DNA from 3 places in the Solibacillus sp. FSL W7-1436 genome. Region 3 is predicted to be linked to each of the others. Evidence: riboswitches for the same ligand, from Rfam matches in the RefSeq annotation. Region 3 holds a riboswitch; each other region holds the start of a gene.
What was found. A riboswitch is a leader RNA that binds a small molecule or an ion and turns the genes downstream of it on or off. The one in region 3 is predicted to bind cobalamin.
Positions count from the first base shown of each region.

Region 1: linked by a shared signal. The riboswitch ahead of MKX73_RS14480 (energy-coupling factor ABC transporter permease) and the one ahead of MKX73_RS09825 (ABC transporter substrate-binding protein) in region 3 are both predicted to bind cobalamin.
Region 2: linked by a shared signal. The riboswitch ahead of cobT (nicotinate-nucleotide--dimethylbenzimidazole phosphoribosyltransferase) and the one ahead of MKX73_RS09825 (ABC transporter substrate-binding protein) in region 3 are both predicted to bind cobalamin.

Region 1 is NZ_JBBOWV010000001.1:2,952,844-2,958,926, reverse strand. Features, by position in the region: gene MKX73_RS14495 (precorrin-8X methylmutase) at 1-332, opposite strand, end outside; gene cobK (precorrin-6A reductase) at 335-1,093, opposite strand; gene cobJ (precorrin-3B C(17)-methyltransferase) at 1,102-2,766, opposite strand; cobalamin riboswitch at 2,910-3,096, opposite strand; cobalamin riboswitch at 3,514-3,688, shown strand; gene MKX73_RS14480 (energy-coupling factor ABC transporter permease) at 3,811-4,554, shown strand; gene MKX73_RS14475 (energy-coupling factor ABC transporter substrate-binding protein) at 4,556-4,843, shown strand; gene cbiQ (cobalt ECF transporter T component CbiQ) at 4,830-5,609, shown strand; gene MKX73_RS14465 (energy-coupling factor ABC transporter ATP-binding protein) at 5,620-6,083, shown strand, end outside.
Region 2 is NZ_JBBOWV010000001.1:554,257-560,339, forward strand. Features, by position in the region: gene MKX73_RS02780 (response regulator) at 1-491, opposite strand, end outside; gene MKX73_RS02785 (ATP-binding protein) at 496-2,052, opposite strand; gene MKX73_RS02790 (YunC family protein) at 2,228-2,530, shown strand; gene MKX73_RS02795 (hypothetical protein) at 2,651-2,962, opposite strand; gene cobT (nicotinate-nucleotide--dimethylbenzimidazole phosphoribosyltransferase) at 3,530-4,588, opposite strand; cobalamin riboswitch at 4,682-4,859, opposite strand; gene MKX73_RS02805 (MBL fold metallo-hydrolase) at 4,901-5,821, opposite strand; gene MKX73_RS02810 (4-aminobutyrate aminotransferase) at 5,848-6,083, opposite strand, start outside.
Region 3 is NZ_JBBOWV010000001.1:1,957,175-1,963,257, forward strand. Features, by position in the region: gene MKX73_RS09810 (DUF1934 domain-containing protein) at 1-88, shown strand, start outside; gene argS (arginine--tRNA ligase) at 91-1,758, shown strand; gene MKX73_RS09820 (acyl-CoA dehydrogenase family protein) at 1,947-3,116, shown strand; cobalamin riboswitch at 3,212-3,401, shown strand; gene MKX73_RS09825 (ABC transporter substrate-binding protein) at 3,790-4,737, shown strand; gene MKX73_RS09830 (FecCD family ABC transporter permease) at 4,730-5,728, shown strand; gene MKX73_RS09835 (adenosylcobinamide amidohydrolase) at 5,728-6,083, shown strand, end outside.

The DNA of each region.
Region 1 (6,083 bases), 1.0 Mb from region 3:
TCATCCGCAATATAACAATGTAAATCCCCGCCATGTTTTTGGAATCGTTTGCGCCCTGAACCACTTTCGATCATCTGGACATCTGCTACAACATGACGTCCAGCTAAAATTGACTGAATGCCCGCTTCTATCGCATCATCCGTAAAAATCATGCTGCGCCCCAATTCGAAGTCTGCCGAAGCATGAATAACGCGGCGAACGACAAGCCATTGTTCATCTGTAAATGAATGTTCACCCATTTCTTCTTTGATGATTGCAAAACTGTAGTCATATATTTTGTCCGGGTCTACTGTAAGTGGTACGAATTCTGTATTAAAGTTCATATTTGCCATTGTTATTTGCCTCCTAATTTTTCAAACACTTTCTCGAATGAAGTGCATACATTTTCATATTGGATTTTTGGTCTTTTAATTAAAATAACGGGAATCCCAAGCTCTAAAGCCGCCTCCATCTTCTCGTCGACCGATCCGACTTTTCCGCTTTCCTTTGTAATAATGAGCGTTGTGCTGAATTGCTCGTAAAGCGCTTTATTCAATGCTTTAGAAAACGGTCCTTGAATTGCGATAATATCGCGCTGTTTCACACCAAGTGCATCGCATTTATCCATATTCTCTTTATTTGGCAGCATCCGGCATACGAGACGAATATTTTCGTTCTGTAATAATTGCTCTGTAAAAACGGCAAGCGTTTTACTGCCTGTCGTCAACATAACTGTTCCTGAATGTGCGGATGCAACAATTGCCGCTTCTTTATATGTTTCCACTTCCGTCACGAGCGGATTTACATAGCTCTGCTGAGGACGTTCATATCGGATATAGGGAATACCCGTTAAATCTGCAGCAGCCATCGCTGTTTTTGAAGCCTCTTCTGCATACGGATGACTTGCATCCACAACCGTTGTTACGTGTCGTTCTTCGATCAGTTCCTTCATTTGCTGCTCATTTAAACGGCCGACATGATACGGAACTTTCGCTTCCTGTAGACTTGCAGCAGCAGAATCCGTAACAACAGTCGCTACCAAATCATAGCCAGCTTTCATTAACTGAACCGCCAGCTCTCTTGCATCACTTGTTCCTGCTAGAAATAAAATCATCAGTTCACCTAATCTCCACAAGGGGCTTCTTCCACTTTAATTTTGCATGACATGTCGACATAATTGAAATTCAGTATTTTCTTCACACGTTTGAAATATTTGAAGAAACGTTCATTCGGATGCGCATGTTCTTTATAGTCCGCAACAATGTCTGTTAGTAAAGGAATCAGTTTTTCCGGATCGATTCCTTCTAAAACAGGTTGTGCGGCATGAGCTGTTCGTCCTACTGGCTTGGAACCGATAAACAAATCGAACTTTTTCTTGCGGTATACAATACCGATATCATCAAAAACCGCGCGATAACATGCCATACCACATCCATTAAAACCGACGTGCAGCTCTTTCGGCATTTTAATGCCACCGAGCGTTTCCATGATCTGTTCGGCATATGGAATGGATTCCGCTTTTTCCCCGTAACAGAAATCACACGCCTTGACGATTACTACGTCACCGACCGGTTGAACGAGTAAACCTGTTTGTTCCACTGTTTTGACCAGTTTTTCAGGCGAATCGGTCGGTACCTTCAGTACAAGACGGTGGTCAGGCGTATACTCCATCGTACCTCTTTCTCCGACAACCTCTGCCAATGTAATCATTTGATGGGGTGTAATCATTTTATTGGCAACACCCGGTGATACAGCAAACTCAAAGATGGATTCCACCTGTTGCTGCACTAAAAAAGGGTTTTCTTCAACTTTTACAGCAGATGTTTCTTTATGTACGAGCGTTAGTGCTTCATTTGCCAGCTGTAATGCATTTGCTTTAATATCCGCTGCTGGTTCAACTGTTTTTTTCTCGATTGCTACAATTTTTTCATACCCGGTCTTCGATTCACCCGTTTCCTGATCCAATGCCCATGGTTCCGCTTCTTTTTTCAATCGCTGGTGCGGTTTTAACAGCTGTTTTTCATCACCTAATGTATATTTTCGCTGATAGCCGCGCGGTGTAATGATTTTATTGTCATAGTAAAATGTTGAAGAGTTCCCCACGACGACCGTTGTCAGCATTCCGATATCATGTTCCAGCATCTCTGCCAATGTTGTTAACACAATATCCTGTGTATCCCGGTAAGCAGCTTTTACTAGTCCAACAGGTGTATCAGGAGAACGATACTTCAGCAAAATACGCTGTGCTTCAACAATTTGTCTTGTGCGTCTGCCGGATTTCGGATTGTAGAACGCAACGACAAAGTCTGCCATTGCAGCTGCCTCAATCCGTTTTTCGATGACCGTCCACGGTGTTAAGTGGTCACTTAAACTAATTGTGCAAGAATCATGCATAACAGGAGCGCCTAGTAAACTTGCACAGGAGTTAATCGCAGATATTCCCGGAACTACTTCCACTTCAATGCCTTCTTTTGCAGTCCAGCCCTTTTCGATTAATACTTCGTATACGAGCCCTGCCATTCCGTATACACCCGCATCCCCACTGGAAATAACAGCAACTATATGACCGGCTTCAGCCTGTTTTACAGCTTCCTGGGCACGTGATACTTCCTCTGTCATTCCTGTACTGACAATGGTTTTCGCCGTCACTAAATGCTCGATCAGTTCCACATACGTCTTATAGCCCATAATATGGTCACTTTGCTGTAGAGCATCGACTGCGCGTTTTGTTATATGCTCCCGATCTCCAGGACCAAACCCTACAACAAAGATTTTTCCTTTTTGCATGTTAACACCCTCCATTTAAAAAATAAAAAATGCCCGTACCTCTCGTCAGAAAGAGGTACGGGCATGTGAAATTAATACTTAAGAAAGTATAGAAAAACACAAAAACAATTACTTGTTTCGCCTATACTTCTCCCTCCGAAAAGTAAGTATCGTTCGAATAAGCAGGTTTCCTGGCTTAAGCTTCCTTTTACTTTCACATCTTCCCATCATTACGACAGTGATTCATTGTGATTTCATCAGCTATTACAGTAGCGGGGGCTGCATTAGTCTTTCACTAATTTCCCTTTTACCTTACAAAAATCTGTAAGCACTTATTCAAATTGCAAATTATTAAATTATTATAAAATTAAAAATAACATAGTCAAATAAAAAATGATAGGGTAATTATTACCTCATTAATCTTTTTCAGCATAAATGAAGCGGTTATAATTTGTGAATTAAGTGGTTCGTACATAAATTTACTAGTTAACTAATCAAAGTTTGTCGATTATTAATTATTCATTTTTTATCCAATTACACTATCTCAATTAGCAATTTTTCAGTTGATAGGAATAGTCTCTTGTTCCCCCATCTAGTAATTCTTTATACGTTGAACCATTCAAAAGGATTATACAATATTCCAGAAATATCCACACACAAGCGAGAATTAATTTATCTACAATGTTTACATCCAAAACCGAATAGACGAAGTATTCAAAAAAATATCGTGACAATCCAAAAAACAAGTGATAATATTTCCAACATGGTGACAATTGAATGATTTTTGGTGCTTTTTAAGCTTAATAGGGAAACCGGTGCGATTCCGGTACTGTCCCGCAACTGTAACTCGGAGTATTGCATAACACGCCACTGCATTTTTTGTGGGAAGGCTTGTAATACATTGAAGAGGAGTCAGGATACCTGCCAAAAATGACTGATTCAGACCTACGAGGATAGGTGCGTGAAAATAAGCGCTTGACGCTTGTTTTTTGTAATGCACTTTTACTCTGAAAAGTGTATTTTTTTGTGCACTTTTTTCATCAAAAAGAAAAAGGAGTAAAAAACATGAAACAATTATTACCAAAACTTGCTTACTTCGGTATCGTTCTGTTATTTATACCGAAACAAGCATACGCCATGCACATTATGGAAGGATTTTTACCAATCGGATGGGCACTATTCTGGTTTGCTCTATGTTTACCGTTCCTGGTAAAGGGCCTACAAGTAATTCGTCTAGTCGTAAAAGAAAATCCGGAAAGCAAGCTACTACTCGCGCTTTCAGGTGCTTTTACATTCGTATTGTCTGCTTTAAAAATTCCATCGGTTACAGGCAGCTGTTCTCATCCCACAGGTGTTGGTTTAGGTTCAATTTTATTCGGACCGTTTGTGATGAGCGTCTTAGGTTCAATCGTCCTATTATTCCAATCCGTTCTACTTGCACATGGTGGACTTACAACATTAGGTGCGAATATTTTCTCAATGGCCATTGTGGGTCCTTTTATTGCTGTTGGTGTTTTCAAACTCGCGACAAAATGGGGGTTATCCTTTAGTGTAGCTGTATTTTTAGCGGCAATGCTTGGTGATTTAGGTACATATGTAATGACATCTGTTCAGTTGGCATTAGCCTTCCCTTCTGAAGCAGGCGGTATTTTAGGATCATTCCAGAAATTTGCGGGCATCTTTGCACTAACACAAATTCCGCTCGCAATTAGTGAAGGGTTATTAACGGTTATGATTATGAACTTCCTGCAAAAATATAATATGAGAGAATTAGTTCAACTACGGATTTTAAAGGCAAAGGAGAGCTAACATGTTTAAGAAAAATTTACTTTTACTCACAGGTGTGATTGTTTTAGCAATATTACCATTACTATTTTTACAGGATGCAGAATTTGGCGGTGCCGATGGGGAGGCAGAAGTAGCCATTACCGAGATCGCAACAGATTATGAACCTTGGTTTAGCGCTATTTGGGAGCCACCAAGCGGAGAAATCGAAAGTCTATTATTTGTTCTACAAGGTGTGATAGGTGCGTTAATTATCGGTTACTTTATTGGCTACATGCGCGGGAAACATACAAAAGACCATGCTAAACATTGATTTTATTGCCAGTCATAATGCATTATTAAAGGTTGCAGCCAGCCAAAAAATGACGTTTGGCTTAATTACTTTATTACTTGTCACATTTTTACGAAATAACAGTTTTTCCATTTGGACACTGCTCTTCATGAGCGGTGTCATTATATTTTACGCAAAAATCCCAATGAAAATATATATTACATTACTATTTGCACCAATCGGCTTTGTTTTAGCAGGTATGCTCGCCATTGTCTTATCCATCACTTTTACACAGCCGATTCCAGCTGCGGCATTATGGCAAAGTTCACTTTTTACGTTGCAGTTCTTTATTTTACCGAGCGATATACTACGGGCCATCACTATCTTTTGTACTGCCGTCAGTGCAACAAGCTGCTTGTATTTCTTAATTTTAACTACACCAATATTTGAAATCAGTCCGGTACTTGCACGATTAAAAGTGCCTACTATTGTGATCGAATTAATCGAACTGATGTATCGCTTTATTTTTTTATTTTTGCAGACTGTTATGCAGCTTTATACTGCACAGCATGCTCGTTTAGGCTATCGTTCATATAAAAAAAGTTTTCAATCATTAAGCCTACTGATTAGTGCACTATTTCGGACAATTTTTTTCCGCTATCAAGCCTTGTCAGATGCAATGGTTGCACGGAATATTGAGCAATTTATTCTCCCACAGCATTTCACAACGACAAAAACCTGGGACTTAAAATTTACAGGCATGGCACTGATTTTTACTTTGATGAGTTTCGCCATACTTGTACTATAAGGAGTTTATTATGATAGAAAGCTATTTTACTTTTGATCATGTATCTTTTCGATACAGCGATGGTACCGAAGCATTAAAAGACATTTCATTATCGATTCCAAAGGGGAAAAAAGTCGCGATACTAGGTGAAAACGGTTCGGGTAAATCAACCTTTTTTAAATTACTTATTGGACTTGAAAAGCCTACTAGTGGTGAGATTCGCTTTTTAAATGAGCCTTTAAATTATAGAAAAAAACAACTAATCCACCTGCGTGAGCAAGTCGGCTTTATTTTTCAAGAAGCAGATAATCAGTTATTTGCATCTACGGTAAAACAAGACATTTTATATGGTCCCATTAACTTAAAATGGCCATATGAAAAGATTGAGCGTCATGTGTCAAACGCGATTGAATTAACGGAACTGTATGATCTAACTGAACGTCCGATTCACTTCTTAAGCGGTGGGCAAAAAAAACGTGTAACGATCGCTGGTGT
Region 2 (6,083 bases), 1.4 Mb from region 3:
TGTTCGAGCGTAAAGGTATCAATCCCTTTCGGCAGTGCCTTTTCAGTCGCCGCCGAATGGTTTTGCCGGTAAAACAGCGTATCCAAGTCTTGCTGCGAGAAATGTGTTTTCTTTTGCAATGCCGATTGCAATAGATGAAACTGCTGGAATGATTTTTGCAAACGCGCTTCATCAAACGGTTTTACAATATAGTCGAATACCCCATATGTATACAATGCTTCCACATGCGCACGCTCCGATGCTGCCGTCACCATAATAATGCGGACTTCCGGAAACTGCGACCGAACATACGCTACGAGTTCATAGCCTGTAACATCCGGAATATATAAATCCATCAGCAGAACAGCTGGTGGTGTTTGATTCAGGAGCGCTTCTTTTAATGAAGCCCCTGTTAGAAATTGCTGTACTTGTGCATCCGGCTGAATCGCTTTAATATACTCGGCATGAATCGCCGCAATACGAAAATCGTCTTCCAGTAACCAAATATCCATTAAATCACTTCCTTTGTAAAATGATTAAAAAGCAGGCCCCGCCTAGATCGCTTTCTTCTATTAACAGTGAGCCACCAACTTTTTCAAGTGCCTGTTCACTGATTGCCAGGCCGTACCCCCGATCATAGCCGTCCTTTGTCGTGAATCCGAGAGTAAAAATCTGATTTGCCGTGTCTTCATCGATGCCCGGTCCATTGTCATGCACCTCAATTATCAGCTCATGACGGTATTGATGAATAAACAGCTTAATTTGCTTGTCTTGTTTATTTATTTTGTCCAAAGCATCCATTGCGTTTTGCAGAACATTCCCTAATGCGGTCAATAATGCATCCACTTCTTCATCATTATAATCGATTAAAACGTCCTCTGTTTCGATCGTAATTTTAATGCCGCGCTCTTTCGCTTCCGAAATTTTCCCTTCGAGCAACGCCTGCAGCAATATCGAGGGCTGGGTTGAAAGTGCCTGCTGCTGCTGGGTTGAGTCCTGCTGCTCCTGCCTGATAAATGCAATCGCCTCATCAATATGGGACTGCTTTAACAAACCTAAAAGAACATGCAGCTTATTCGCAAATTCATGTGTTTTTGCCCGCTGCATCCGCGCCTGCTGCTTCACCAGTGTCAGTTCGTTAATGACCGTTTCATATTCAAGCTTGGCCCGCAAAATATATAAATAACCGAGCTGCTTCTCATGTTTCAATGGCGTTTTTGTAATAATCATCTCCTGCTGCTGCAACGGAATTTCCAGAGCCCGAATGACCTCTTCTTTAAACAGCTGTTCAGGGAGCAGCGTATGTAATGAAATCCCTTCTGCCAGTGGTGTCAGGAGTTCCTTTGCACGAGAATTCGAAATCACCACTTCATTATTCAATGTCGTTAAGATGACCCCGTCCGTCGTTTCTTCGAGTATTGTATGATAAGCCGAATAAAGCTTGGCAATTTGCGCCGGCTGCATACCGAGCAGCTGATCTTTTACATAAAGCGATAACAGCACCCCACAGACAATCCCGAAAACCGCGAGCAGGAGTGTGATTTGAAGCCAACCGAAAAAGGCGGTATCAATCGTCCTCTGTATATCTTTTGTTAAAAATCCGACCGAGACAACACCGACAACATTGCCGTCAATTAAAACCGGTACTTTCCCGCGAATCGATTCACCCATTGAACCCGTTGTTAGTGAAACGATGGATTCTTTGTTAATAAGCGCCGAATCATTATCCCCCCCGACCATCGACAGGCCAATCTTTTCAGTGTTCGGGTGCGTATAGCGAATCCCTTGTTCATTCCCTATGACGATAAAGCTCGCGCCGGTCTGCTTTCGAATATTTTCTGCAATCGGCTGAAGAACGGATGACGGATCTTCCGCAGAAAAAGCAGCAGTGATATCCGGCCGCTCGGCAATCAAGTATGCACTCGTTAACGCCTTTTCCCCCATCTCCTCAAGTATCGATTCATCCAGATAATGATTGATCAACAACAAAAACAGCACACAGATCGTAAAAACGATCCCGCTGATTGTGATGAGAAGACGGATTGTTAAGGATTGTTTTAGGCGGGCTATCATGGGCGAGCCTCCTTTTGAGTGTGTTTTTTATTAGTTTAACATGGGAGAGGTGGCGGGATTATAAGTTAGTTAGAAATGTTTATTATAAAAATTTTAAAGACAACGATAATTTCCCTGAAAACAAGTACCATTTTTGAATTTTTTCATATGATTTATATGAAAGGGGGAGAAGGTTATCGTCTATACGGAAACGATTGATCTTCAAGGTCATTTATTTACTGCTGTAACGGTTAATTTGCCTAAGACAACGTTGCTGACAATTTCGAATGAGCATGGGTACATTATGTGTGGGGCCCTCGATGTTGGACTGTTAAACGAAAAGTTGGCCGATCGCAAAATCATTGCAGGCCGTGCAGTTGGTGTTCGAACGATCGATGACTTACTGAAAGCTCCACTGGAATCCGTCACATACGAAGCGAGAGCACGCGGTATTGAAGAAGGTATGATTGGTGAAGAAGCGTTATTAAAAATGATTTAACCATCTATGAAAAGCTCTCAGGTGATGAGCTTCACCCAAATAAATTTCCATGCAAAAAACCGCTCTTTCAATTTCTTGAAAAAGCGGTCTATATTTTTATTGTCCATATTTCGATACAAATTAGATTGCTTTATTATAATAAGAGGCTTTGGATCCTTTACTTCTTTTTACGGCCAGAAGCTCTTCCAATTTCTGAATATATTCACGATCTGCTGATATTCTCGTGAGGCTTGTTAATAAATATGGTCTTAACCCGGAATTAATTTTTTGGCATCGCGCAAGATTGATCAAATACTTGGCCATCTTAAATGATTTTAAGTGCGTATGTCCATTTTTAAATTCCTTCTTCGTATTGACGACCATATACTCCTGCTTTCGCCCTTTATAAAAAGGAATAATAATAAACTCATCTTTTTTAAAAATTTGATTCATATTATCTTCATCCTTTTCGAATATATTCAAAAACGACCTTTCACATACGGAGAAATAGTGATCACCCCGTTCCCTTTAATGCCCCTCCCGCCTCTCCTCTTTATTGGTCTTACTTTTCCTTACCCTATTTAACGGTTACTTTATTCCAGGTTCCATGAAAAAAGCACTTTTTTAACTATTTTTAACAGTTCACAGATGTTTTTACATGTAGTTAATATAGGATATTACAGAGGGCATGCATTTGACAGGACAATTGCTTGATTTTTACTGAATTTTCTGTAAAATTAAGTCAAGTTCTATTCATTACTTTGAGTGTTTTGGTCACACATTGCATTTACGAGGAGTGGATAGGGCTTTCTTTTGAGTTCTCCCCGCTTTGTACATGAGACGGGAGTTCCGCTTATTAGATAATTTACTGGTAAAACAAATGGAATAGACTGAAAAACTGCACTTATTTTCCAGGAACGTTTTATTTATAAAAAAAGCTACACTAAAAGTAGTTATTACTTTTAATGTAGCCCGTTTCTTAAAATTTATTTTATTAATTTTACTTTTTGAATAACTTCTCTACTTCGCTACTATAAGCGCTGCCGCTTCTTCCAGTGTGACCATATTCGTAATCATCGAACACGCCGCATCAAGAATCGGGAACGCCAGTGCAGCACCAGATCCTTCCCCAAGCCGCATATTCATATGCAGCATCGGTTCCAGTCCTAAAAGTTCGGCCGCGATTTTTGCGCCCGGCTCTTCCGATAAATGCGATGGAATCAAATACGCTTTCACATTCGGATTCAATTTATAGGCGATCAATGCCGAAACTGTTGAAATATACCCATCAACTACGACCGGCACACGATTCGCTGCAGCTGCAAGGAAAATTCCCGCCATCCCGCAAATCTCCAGCCCGCCTACTTTTGCCACAACATCAATCGGGTCATCCGCATTCGGCTTATTCAATGCAATCGCTTTTCGGATAACTTCGGCTTTATATTCGATGCCGCCAGCCCCGACACCAGCTCCAAAACCCGTTACTTCCAGCGGATCACAGTCGTGAAGTACCGAAAGCACCGCAGCACTCGGTGTCGTATTTCCAATGCCCATTTCCCCTGTACCGATTAGATTGACACCGCTTTGAATGGCTTCTGTTGCGACTTCAATCCCGACTTCAATCGCTCGGATCGCTTCTTCACGCGTCATCGCAGGTCCTTTTGCCATATTGTCTGTCCCGTATTTCACCTTTTTAATGATGACCCCGGCATCTTGAGGCAAGTCTTCTTTTACACCGATATCCACCGGGATGACTTGTGCATTCGTAACTTTGGCAATCGTACACATCCCTGTCGTCCCTTTCGGAAACGATAGTGTTTGGAAAACCGTTGTACTTTGCGGGTTCGGTGTTACCCCTTCCTCATACACACCGTGGTCCGCTGCCATGACGATCATCGCTTTGTGATCGATTTTCGGCGCAAGCTCCCCGGTAATTGTGGCGATCTGCATTGCCAATGATTCGAGCTTTCCTAAACTTTGCGGCGGTTTGGCTAAAGAGTCTATGTACTGTCGTGCGGCTGCTTCCATTTGTCGGTCGATTTCCTGAATTTGTTCAAGTGTCTGCTGTAGTAATTTCATGTTTCGTTTCCCCCATTAATATGAATTTTGACAATAAAAATAGCCTGCAGTTTATTCGAACACAAATAAACTACAGACATATCCAGTGTCTATAAACAGTAAGCATATTAGGCAGGTCTCCTGGCTCAGATTCACAGTTTCCTAGCTCCTTCCCAGATTGACATCCAGTGGGTTTTGCTATGAAACTCCTCCATACAGTGTTGGGATTACGCTAAAGCTTTTCACTTTATTCCCTATTCTCCCTTAACGGGCACCTAATGCTTGATGAATTTAACATTACTTTACTTTGAACCTGTTTTTTCGTCAAGGGGTCTATTTATACGTCTCCCCAATCGTCAACATTTTCAACTCCACATCTTCTAAACTCGCTCGCTGCCAATGAACATGCAGCCGGTCAATCGCTTCTTTCGGTGTATCGTCCGCCAGCATATACGCACCGTAATGCATTGGAATAAACACTTTTGCCCCGACATCACAGAACGCCTGGATCGCTTCTTCCGGTGTCACGTGAGAGGCATGCATAAACCATTCCGGCTCGTATGCACCGATCGGCATTAATGCTGTATAGATATTGAAGCGTTCGCCGATTTCTTTGAAGCCTCTAAAATACCCGCTATCTCCGGCATAATAAATACTTTGCGCATCCGATGCCGTTTGCAATACGAAGCCGCCCCAATGCGATGTATTCGTGTCCCACGGCATGCGTCTTGTCCAATGCTTCGCGGGAACGAAATGAATTTCAAGCGTCCCTGCCTCATGCTTGTCATACCATGATAGCTCGGTAAAGTTGCGTAGCTTATGACGCTTCATCAAATAACCGAGCCCTTCCGGAATGAGAAATAATAAATCCGGGTTTCGTTTTTTCAATGCCTTTAACGTCGGTACGTGCAGGTGATCGTAATGCGCATGCGAGATAAGTACGATATCAATATCCGGCAGCTCATCTAACTGCAAACCCGGCTTCGTTAACCGTTTCGCCACGCCCATCCAATTTGCCCAAACCGGATCCGTTAAAATATTAAGCCCTTCTTTTTGAATTAAAAATGTCGAGTGGCCAATCCACGTAACAGTTTGCTCCGAGCGGTTACTTTGTAAAAACGCAACCTGCTTATCTTCACACTGCGGTACTTCGTAATCAACGATCTTCTTTTGTTTTGATCGCTGCCATTTCAGGACATCCTTAAATGTTCCGAGTCGATCATCTTCGTCTAAATTTGAAAAGCGTTCTCTCATCGCAGCACTCCCCTACCTCTAAAAGCTTAATTATATAAATTCCTACTGTGATCAACCTGCTTTGGTTTCATTACTATCCTTGCATAAAAATATACAACAAAACTCAACCAAGTCCCGAGTACAGTCAAGCTGTTTGATACCGGGATAAAGGAAGCGATCACGCTCACAATATTTAACGTGTAAAATACTAGAATCCCAAGTAACGCAATTGTCATCACTATATTTTTTCTTACTAATTGTTTACGAATCATCCGACTGCCCA
Region 3 (6,083 bases):
AGGGCAATTTAAAACGCATTATGACCTTATCATAGGTGGCAATTCAGTTGGCCATTACAAATTAGACATTGAATTTACGGAGGTATAACTATGAACGCAGTAGAACAATTACAGCAATCGATTAAAGCAGCATTAAAAGCGGCAATCGATCAAGCCGGCCTAGTAGAAGCGGGCACGGAAATCAACATCCATTTAGAAACACCTAAAGATAAAGCAAACGGTGACTTTGCAACAAATATCGCAATGCAATTAACTAAACTGGCGAAGAAGCCGCCACGTGCAATTGCAGAAACAATTTTAGAGCATTTAACAACTGAAGGCACAGACATCGAGAAGGTTGAAATTGCAGGACCAGGTTTCATGAATATTACTGTACGTAAAGACTTCTTGGCGAGTGTTGTTACAGCAGCATTTGAACAAGGCGAAAACTATGGTCGTTCAACTGCAGGCGCAGGAGAAAAAGTACAGGTCGAGTTCGTTTCAGCTAACCCGACTGGCGACTTGCATTTAGGCCATGCGCGCGGTGCATCTGTAGGGGATTCATTATGTAATGTATTGGATTTTGCCGGTTTTGACGTATCACGCGAATATTATATTAATGATGCCGGCAACCAAATTAATAACTTGGCGTATTCTTTGGAAGCCCGTTATAAGCAAGCATTAGGAATGGACGCGGAAATGCCGGAAGACGGTTACCACGGTCCTGATATTATCGGAATTGCCGGTAAACTTGCTGAAGAATTCGGTGCAACAATTTTGGACAAGTCGGATGAAGAACGCTTTAAATTTTTCCGTGAGCACGGCTTGAAACTGGAATTGGCTAAACTGCAAAATGACCTTAAAAATTTCCGTGTTGAATTTGATGTTTGGTATTCAGAAACATCTTTATACGAAAACGGTAAAATCGATGTAGCATTAGACAAATTAAAAGCAAATGGCCATGTATTTGATGAAGAAGGCGCGACTTGGTTCCGTTCAACAACATTCGGTGATGACAAAGACCGCGTATTAATCAAAAACGATGGTTCATACACATATTTAACGCCGGATATTGCTTACCACGAAGATAAATTACGTCGCGGCTTTGATAAGCTGATCAATATTTGGGGTGCTGACCACCACGGCTATATTCCACGTATGAAAGCGGCGATCGAAGCACTTGGATATGACCGCGGTACACTGGAAGTAGATATTATCCAAATGGTTCAGCTTTACAAAAACGGCGAGAAATTCAAGATGAGTAAACGTACTGGTAATGCTGTAACGATGCGTGAATTAGTAGAAGAAGTAGGTTTGGATGCTGTACGTTATTTCTTCGTTAAAACAGCAGGGGATTCACATATGGATTTCGATTTGGACTTAGCGGTATCACAATCGAACGAAAACCCGGTATATTACGCACAGTATGCACATGCTCGTATTTCATCAATTTTACGTGCAGCAAACGAGCAAGGTTTCGAAGCATCATTGGAAAACCTGAACTTGCTAGTAGCAGAAAAAGAAGAAGATGTGCTTAAAAAAGTAGGGGCATTCCCGCAAATCGTGGCAGATGCAGCGAAACACCGCACACCACACCGTATCGCAAACTATATTCAAGACTTGGCAGCTGCATTCCATAGTTTCTACAATGCAGAAAAAGTATTGAATCCAGATAACAAAGAGCTGACAGAAGCTCGTTTAGCATTGATCACAGCAGTAAAAACTACATTAGCGAATGCACTGAAACTAATCGGTGTAAGCGCACCTGAAAAAATGTAATTCAATAATTCAAGGCACTCTATTTCCATATAAGGAAATAGGGTGTTTTTTCTTTGAATGAAAAAGACACAAAACGTATTGAATCCCTATAAAGGAACTAGGGATATCTATTGACTTGTAATTTTCCGAAACGTACTATTAAAGTTGACTTCTATATACAGGACAATAAATATGAGGTGGTGCTTTTCATGAGCAAGGAATTATTTATTCAAACCGACGAGCAGCAGCAATGGCTGAAAAAGCTCGAAACAATATCAGAGAGCGTGAAAGAACACGCTCGGCAAACAGATGAACAAGCGACATTTCCATTTGAAAATTTCCGGAAGCTGAGAGAAATCGGCTATACAAAAATAACATTGCCAAAGGAATATGGCGGAGATGGCTTCACAGTATATGATGCGCTGCTGCTGCAGGAAACATTGGCCAGCTATTGCGGAAGCACGGGGCTGGCTGTATCATGGACAATTCAAAATGTAGGCGAGATTTTCGAAAATCGTTACTGGGATGAACAAAAGCTCGACTGGTTTGGCAAAGAAATTGCAAATGGTGCTACGGTTAATCGGGCGGTAAGCGAGTTTGCGATGGGAAGCCCGGTGCGTGGCGGACGTCCGGGGACTTTGGCAAAACGTGATGGTGATGACTATATAATTAATGGACGTAAAAACTATACGAGCGGTGCACCGGACCTCGATTATTTTTTAGTATCGGCATGGATTGAAGATGAGGCCCAGTTAGGATTTTTCCTCGTTCCGAAAACGACAGATGGGGTAAAAGTCGAAAACACTTGGGATGTTGCGTCAATGCGCGGTACGGGAAGCGATGATTTAGTGCTTGATAATGTCCGTGTTAATAATACAAACTTAGTGGAGATCCCGAACTATTCAACCGGCTTTAAACTGAATGGCTGGCTGCTGCTCATCCCGGCAACTTATTTAGGGATTGCCCAGGCTGCACGCGATTACGCCGTTGACTTTGCGAATAGTCATTCCCCGAACAGTATTCAAGGAACAATTGCCCAGTTGCCGAACGTGCAAACACTGATCGGAGAAATGGATTTGGCGTTAACGAAGGCACGCTTTACAATTTACGGTGTTGCAGGGCTTTATAATGATCCGATTAAAAAGGCGACATTAGTTAATGAAATCAATATTGCAAAACATGTCGTGACAAACACAGCAATCGAGGTTGTAGATAATGCGATGCGTTTAGTTGGGGCAAAAAGCCTGCAAAGATCAAACCCGCTTCAACGCTATTACCGTGATGTACGTGCAGGTCTGCACAATCCTCCAATGGATGACATTACAATTAAACGTTTAGCTGAAACGGCAATTGAAAAAAACTTGAAAGAAAAAGAATAATTCGTTCTTTTATCCATGATTAACACAAATCAAGTTGAATTAACTGAAATTTAAGCATACTTTTTTCTGAATATCCGCTATAATAGAGCTATTAACTTTATATGGACGATAAAGGTTCTTACTCGATGGATTGAGTAAGGAGTAAAAGGGAAATCGGTTCAAATCCGATGCGGTCCCGCCACTGTAATTGCTAGTTGAAAGCAACATGCCACTGAAAAAATTTCGGGAAGGCGCTCTTCAACGTTATGCATAAGCCAGGAGACCTGCCTTTATAATGCCCTAAATTAAACCTACGAGGATAGGATGTGGCGGATAAATTCTTTTTTCTTTGAATTTTATTTGCATACGTAAAGTTTCCTTCATTTTAGTAGGGAAGCTTTTTTTGTTCTATAGTCATTTATTAGGGGTTCAACAATTTCATACAGCTTACTATATAGGATACAAAGATATAGGAGCATTCTTTGACTAAACAGGAGTTGATTGGAATGAAGGGCGGCAGACTCCAGCGGGAACAGCGCGAGGGAGAGACTACAGGCTCGAGCCGCGCCCGCGGAAAGCGTCCGCCCGTAATGGAAATCAACGGATAATAGAGACATGTATGAAACAATTTGATATTCCCCTGACAGTTAATATAGAACCTTTCTAATTCTCAAATTTAAGGAGGAAATTTATTTTGAAAAAATGGCAACTGCTTTCTTCCGCAGCATTACTTACAGTAACATTAACTGCATGTAATTCGGAAAAAGCAACGGATAATCAAACAGCAAATGAAAGCAAAGAGGTAACTGAAACAGCACAATTCCCGGTTACATTAAAAGATGCCTTGGACAAAGAAATTACGCTTGAAAAAGCGCCAGAGCGCATCATTACACTTGCTCCATCGAACACGGAAATTTTATTCGGCATAGGATTAAACGATGAAATCATCGCTGTGAACGACAATGATACATATCCTGAAGAAGCATTAACAAAGGAATCGGTTGGCGGCATGGAGTTCAATCTGGAACAAATCATCGGCCTGCAACCCGATTTAGTTTTAGCACATGAATCCGGAATGTACAGCTTCAATGAACAGGCAATTGCACAGTTGGAATCAGTAGGCATTCCCGTATTTGTTGTAAAAGATGCGAAAACATTTGAAGAAACATATGAAACGATCGAACAAATCGGGCAGCTGACAGATAAAGAGCAACAAGCAAAAGAAATGGTGGCCTCAATCAAAGAAGGAATTGAAGAAATTGAAGTGAAAGTAGCCGACCTGGAAGAAAAGTCGGTGTTCATCGTTGTTGGAACAGATCCGGATCTTTATGCAGCAGGAGAAGAAACATTCATCAGTGAAATGCTGGACGTGTTAAATGCAGAAAATGCTGTTCCTGAACTAGGCTGGCCGATGTACAGCTCAGAGCAATTTGTAAACAGTAATCCGAATGTTATTTTAGTAACGTATGAAAGCGACATGGCGGCAATCGAGAAAAACGATGCATATGCCGAAATGGATGCAGTGAAAAACGGCAATGTGAAATTAATAGACGGCGATACGACAAGTCGACAAGGTCCTCGTATAGTTGATGGTATTGAATCAATAGGTGCAGCGATTTATCCAGAGGTATTTAATGAATAGAAAATATTCAATCGCCTATGTACTATCGATTGGATTACTTTTAAGCAGTATATGGATCGGCATTTCATTCGGATCAGTAGATATTCCTTTCTCAACTTTATGGGATAAAACGACTGATCCGGTTGCATACAGTATTTTGTGGAAAATCCGAATGCCCCGTGTCATTTTAGCTGCATTAATCGGGGCATCCTTGGCGATAGCCGGAGCAGCATTTCAGGGGTTACTTAAAAACCCTTTGGCTGATCCGTATACGCTGGGTATTTCATCAGGAGCCTCGGTAGGTGCGGTCATGACAATCTTTTTAGGAATTTCAATACCGGTGCTCGGTGTCTTCACATTGCCTGTATTCAGTATGGCCGGAGCTGCATGTACGATGATTATCGTCCTGACATTTGCCCGACTTGTTGACCGCTCGATGAAAATGGAGACACTGATTTTGACGGGGATTATTTTCAGCTCATTTTTAGGGTCCTGCATCTCCTTAATGGTCGCACTTACTGGTGAACAGCTAAGAGAAATTATCGGCTGGCTCCTTGGAAGTGTGTCGATGCGAGGTTGGCCATATGTCCAGATGGTGCTGCCATTTATGGTGATCGGTACGGCAATTATTTGGCTCACTCGCCGTGAACTGAATGCGATGATTTATGGGGAAGAGCGCGCCAAGTATTTAGGTGTAAATGTAGAGCGCAGCAAGTATATGATTTTGGCGGGCGGTTCCATTTTAACAGGAGCAGCTGTTGCAGCATCGGGTACAATCGGGTTTGTAGGGTTAGTTGTTCCGCATATGATTCGCCTGCTGATCGGAGCAGATCATCGACATTTATTGACATTGTCGTTCTTGAACGGGGCAAGCCTGCTCGTCATTTGTGACTTAGTATCGCGTACAATTATTGCCCCTATTGAACTGCCGATTGGTGTTATTACTTCCTTTATTGGCGCGCCTGTCTTTGCCTATATTTTCTTCAAGCAACGTAGAAAGGTTGTTGCATAATGTTAAAAGTAAATAATTTATCAGGTGGTTATGGCGGGAAAACGATAATAAAAAATATGACGTTTCACGTGGAAAAAGGTAGAATACTAGGGATTCTTGGTCCGAACGGCAGCGGGAAATCGACATTACTGAAAATGATCAGTGGTGTGCTGAAGCCTGAAACAGGTGAAATTTTCATCGAAGCAAAACCGCTTAAAAGTTATGATAACAAGCAATTGGCGAAAAAGATGGCCGTTCTGCCTCAATTAAATGCAAGTGCATTTACGAACAGTGTATATGATGCGGTTTCGTTAGGTCGTTACCCACATCAAAGCGGCTTCTTTTCTTCCTGGACCGAAGAAGATGAAAAGACTGT